Regions from separate parts of the Paucibacter sp. B51 genome, predicted to be linked through region 2. Evidence: predicted binding sites of a transcription regulator. Region 2 holds the regulator's gene; the other holds the start of a gene.
What was found. The regulator FliA, encoded in region 2, starts transcription of late flagellar genes. The targets are predictions, from matches to a motif close to CTAAAGTTTNNNNNNNNNNNGCCGNTA.
Positions count from the first base shown of each region.

Region 1: the regulator FliA is predicted to act here: its motif matches at 975-1,001, upstream of OOB33_RS07100 (chemotaxis protein CheX).

Region 1 is NZ_JAPIVN010000001.1:1,672,456-1,674,841, reverse strand. It holds gene OOB33_RS07100 (chemotaxis protein CheX) at 1-902, opposite strand, end outside; gene OOB33_RS07095 (DUF2238 domain-containing protein) at 1,082-1,744, shown strand; gene OOB33_RS07090 (DNA glycosylase AlkZ-like family protein) at 1,756-2,386, shown strand, end outside.
Region 2 is NZ_JAPIVN010000001.1:4,879,696-4,882,081, reverse strand. It holds gene flhF (flagellar biosynthesis protein FlhF) at 1-62, shown strand, start outside; gene OOB33_RS20595 (MinD/ParA family ATP-binding protein) at 99-923, shown strand; gene OOB33_RS20590 (RNA polymerase sigma factor FliA) at 942-1,655, shown strand; gene OOB33_RS20585 (methyl-accepting chemotaxis protein) at 1,765-2,386, shown strand, end outside.

The DNA of each region.
Region 1 (2,386 bases), 3.2 Mb from region 2:
TCATCGGGCGACCAGTGCAGATTGAAGATGAAGCGCTGCACGATCATCAGCGGCGGCAGGCCCGGCCGGAAGGGATCAGAGAGCTGGTAGCGGATGCACAGCTGTGGGTCCTGCGAGCCAAAGGAGATGTATTTGTGCTCGTGGTTGATGACGATGGGCACCTGGGTCTGCTGGTTGGCAAAGGCCTTGGGCGGGATGTAGCGGTTCTTGAAGGCGCCCCAGATCAGGTTGGTGGTCTCGCCCAGCATGTGGTTGAGCTCGCGAAAGTTCAGATCACCACCGATGCCCGCGTAGCTGAAGCCCTGGATCAGGCCCTGGCGCAGCGCGCTTTCCTCGGTCTGCAGCATCATGTAGCCGCGGCACCAGGTGCTCTCGATGGCGATCAGGGTGGAGACCTCGCCGTGGATGATGCGATCGTGCACCACATAGGGCGACTCGGACACCACCAGGGCATTGGGGAACATGGCGGCCAGGGCCGAGCGGGTCAGCTCGACGATGCCGTAGACCAGGCGCGTCGGGTAGCGCAGGCTGAAGATGGAGTACTCGACTGCGGCCTTGAGGTGATCCAGATCGCCGGTGTTCCAGCGGTGGCGCACCACTTTTTCTTCCTCGGGCGTGAGCGGCCGGTCGGTGGTGCGGCGCAAAAAGATGGGCAACTCGGGCCGCAGCTTGTGGATGGCGCGCGCCAGGTGCAGACCGTCCTCGCCCTCGCAAGGCAGGTCTTCTGCCAGCAGCACCCCGCCGAGGTCCTTGTTCTGGGCCAGGGTGGCCAAGGCATCGGCTGACGAGCGGGGAAAGGCCATCAGGCCCACGGACTGGCAAAACTCGGTCAGCACCTGGTACTGCGCGGCGTCATGCTCCAGCAGCAGTACCTTGGCTTCAAGTTGGGTGGTTTCGGTCATGATGCGTCCACGGAAAAGCCATCCTGGCCTGCACGCAGGCCGACACCGCCCAGTGGCCCGGGCGTTCTCGGTTTTCGGCAGCCGGCGGCAAAGGTTGAGGGCAATTGCAGGCCGGGGATCGCACAGCAGCCCAGGTTTCACCTGACGCCCCCGCCTCGGGCGGCGGCCACAATGCCGGCATGCCTGCTGTACCCTCGTCCCGTTCGACCCCATTCACCCCGCCGGCGCAGCTCAGCGCCACGCAGCTGGCCCTGCTGGCCGGGCTCAATCTCGCCGTGCTGGCCTGGAGCCGCCTGGGTGCCTTCGATGCCGCCACCTGGTGGATGGAGGTGGCGCCGGTGCTGCTGGTCTGGCCGCTGCTGCTGGCCACGCAGCGGCGCTTCCCGCTCACGCCCTTGCTGCTGGGCCTGATCTTTGTCCACGCCCTGATCCTGATCGCTGGCGGCCACTACAGCTACGCCCGCGTGCCCCTGGGTGACTGGCTGCGCGAGATGCTGGCCCTGGGCCGCAATCCCTACGACGGCCTCGGCCATCTGGCGCAAGGCTTCATCCCCGCCATCGCAGCACGCGAGCTGCTGCTGCGCAAGACCGGGCTGCAGCCCGGCGGCTGGCTGTTCACCGTGGTGACGGCCTGCTGCCTGGCCATCAGCGCCATCTACGAACTGATCGAATGGGGCGCCGCGGTGGCCCTGGGTCAGGGCGCCGATGAATTCCTGGGCGCCCAGGGCGACCCCTGGGACACGCAGAAAGACATGGCCCTGGCCTGGCTGGGCGCCATGCTGGCCCAGCTGCTGCTGGCGCGCGCCCATGACCGCGCGCTAGAGCGCCTCGCGCAGAACTGACACCAAAGCCCATGCCCGCCGCCGCCCTCACCCTGACCCTGCCCGATCTGCGCCGCTACGCCGTGGCGCGCAGCCTGTTCAAGCCCACCAGCCTGCCCCAGGCCATCCAGCGCCTGGGCTTTGTCCAGGCCGACCCGATCCGCGCCCCGGCGCGGGCGCAAGACCTGACCCTGAGGCATCGGGTCAAGGACTACCGCGCTGGCGATCTGGAGCGCCGCTACACCCGGCTGGCGGTGGAAGAGGATTGCCTGGTCAACTACGGCTTCCTGCCGCGCGAGCACCTCAAGCTCATGCATCCGCGCAGCGCCAAGCGCGCCTGGGACGCCAAGACGCGCGCTCAGGCCGAGGCCATCCAGGCCTTTGTGCAAGCGCAGGGCCCCTGCCACCCGCGCGAGATCCAGCAGCATTTCAATCTGGGCTCCACCCGCAATGCCTGGGGCGGCAGCAGCAATGCCACCACCCATTTGCTGGACGGCATGCATTACCGAGGCCTGCTGCGCGTGCAGCAGCGTGAGCAAGGCCAGCGCATCTACAGCGCCGTGGCCCACACGCCCGATCCGCGCACACCGCACGAGAAAGCCCAGGCCTTGCTGGACTTGGTGCTGGCCAAGTACGCACCCTTACCTTCGCGTAGCCTGGGCC
Region 2 (2,386 bases):
TGATTTTTGCCGGGGGGCCCGCGCTTGGCTCCCAACACCCGGCCGCCATGGGCATGTTTTAAGCCCGGATGCTGAAGCCACACGAGACCCCACTCATCATGCGCGACGCTCACACCTCTGCTTCATCCCACGCCCCGCAGGACCAGGCTCACGGCCTGCGCCGCCTGTTCGCCAGCTCACGGGTGCGCTTCATCCCGGTCGTCAGCAACCCCCATGTGGTGGGCGGCGGCGTGCTGCTGGAAGGCCTGTGCGCGGCCTTCGCCGAGCTGGGCCTGCACACCCTGGTGGTCGATGCCGGCGAGAGCTCGCCCAAGCCCTCGGAGCTGGCGAGTGTGGACCTGGCCTCCTGCGTGGAAAGCCTGTCCAAAGATGTGTCCTATCTGGCCGCGCGTGGCCTGCCCATGCGCTACATCAACGCCAACGGCTCGGCCGCCCAGTTCTTGGAAGCCGTGACCGATGCCGCCCCCTTCGCCGATGTCGTGCTGCTGCACGCCAGCGCGGCCGAACTGGCCCGTGTGGTCGCCCTGCGCGAGGTGCGCCCGGTACTGCTGGCCGACACCGACAGCATGAGCGTCACCCATGCCTACGCCGGCATGAAATGGCTGGCCAGCCGCGCCGGCCTGATGGTCTACAGCCTGCTGCTGGCCAGCTCGCCGCAGCTGCGCCTCTCGGATCGCATTGCCCAGCAGATCAGCTCCTGCGCCGATGGTTTCCTCGGCGCTGTGCTGCGCGACTGGGCCTGCCTGGACCCCAAGACACCGCCGACGGCACCGGTCTCCCCGGAGATCCGCCACCTGGCCCGTGAGCTGCTGCTGGCCGCCCCGCCGGGAGCCGCGCTGGAAGCCTCGGTCAACGCCAGCCCGCTGCGCCCGCCCGTGCGCATGATGGGTGCAGGGCGCCCGGCCATGGCAGCCACTCTTTGATTGACGCAGGAGCTGATGATGTACACCGCCAAAGGCCGCCTCGATAACTCCTCGCTGATCAAGCAATACAGCCCGCTGGTGCGACGTCTGGCGCACCAGATGATCGCCAAGCTGCCCGCCAATATCGAGATCGACGACCTGATCCAGGTCGGCCTGATCGGCCTGACCGACGCGCTCTCGCGCTTCGATGTCGGCCAGGGCGTGCAGTTCGAGACCTTTGCCACCCAGCGCATCCGCGGCGCCATGCTCGACGAGCTGCGCGGCGGCGACTGGATGAGCCGCGGCACCCGCCGCCAGCAGCGCGAGATCGAAGGCGCCGTGCGCAAGCTCGAGCAAGAGCTGGGCCGCGCCCCGGTCGAGAGCGAGATCGCCGCCGAGATGAAGATCCCGTTGGCCGAGTACCAGGACCTGCTCGGTAAGGTGCGTGGCACCCAGCTGGTCTATCTGGAAGACATGTCGGGCGACGAAGGCGACGAGGACTTCCTCGACCGCCATGTGGCCGACCACAGCAACAACCCCATGTTGAAGCTGCAGGACCATCGCATGCGCGAGGCCCTGGTCGCCGCCATCAAGAACCTGCCCGAGCGCGAGCAGTACATGATGAGCATGTACTACGAGCACGACATGAACCTCAAGGAAATCGCGGTTGTGCTCAAGGTCACCGAATCGCGCGTCTGCCAGCTGCACAGCCAGGCCATCGCCCGCCTGCGTGTCAAGCTGCGCGACTGGTAAGCCCCGCTGCCGTAATTTCAGATCCAAGCGGCGCCCAGCTCTTGCTGCTACCCTTCCGGGTGGTCAGGCTCGGTCTCGGAGCCGACCGCGACTCTAGGGAGGAGACGCCATGTTCTTTGGCTCCAAGCGCCAATCCGCCACCCGATCGAGCGTGCCCATCGCGCACCACGAATCAACTGCGGGCGCCGCGGCGCCCAGCACCCAGGCGCTGACCCAGCTGCTGGGCAGCCTGTCCCGTTCGGTCTCCCATGTCGGCCGCGATGCGGCCGAGGTGCGCGGGGTGCTGGATGACACACAGAAAGTTGTCGATGCCCAGGCCCAGGCCATGGCCGCTCTGTCGGGCGAGCTGGGCCAGGTGCGCCAGGCCCAGCAAGGCATCAGCCGGGCCAGTGAACAAAGCCGTCAGGCCGTGCAGCGCGCCCGCCAGGCCTTGTCCGGCGTTGGCGATGAGGTGGGCGGCATCGTCCAGACCCTGCACGAGGTCGCTGACGCGGCCTCGGACATCAGCAAGATCGCCCTGCAGACCCGTCTCGTTGCGTTCAATGCCTCGGTCGAAGCCAAGCGCGCTGGCGAAGCCGGCCTGGGCTTTGGCGTGGTGGCCGATGCGGTCAAGGACCTGGCCGGCAAGGTCGACGGTTCGTCCAAGGCCATCATGAGCACGCTGTCGGCCCTCGACGCCCGCATCGAACGCTTCAGCATCGAGCTGCGCAGCGCCAGCGGCGGCCTGGCCC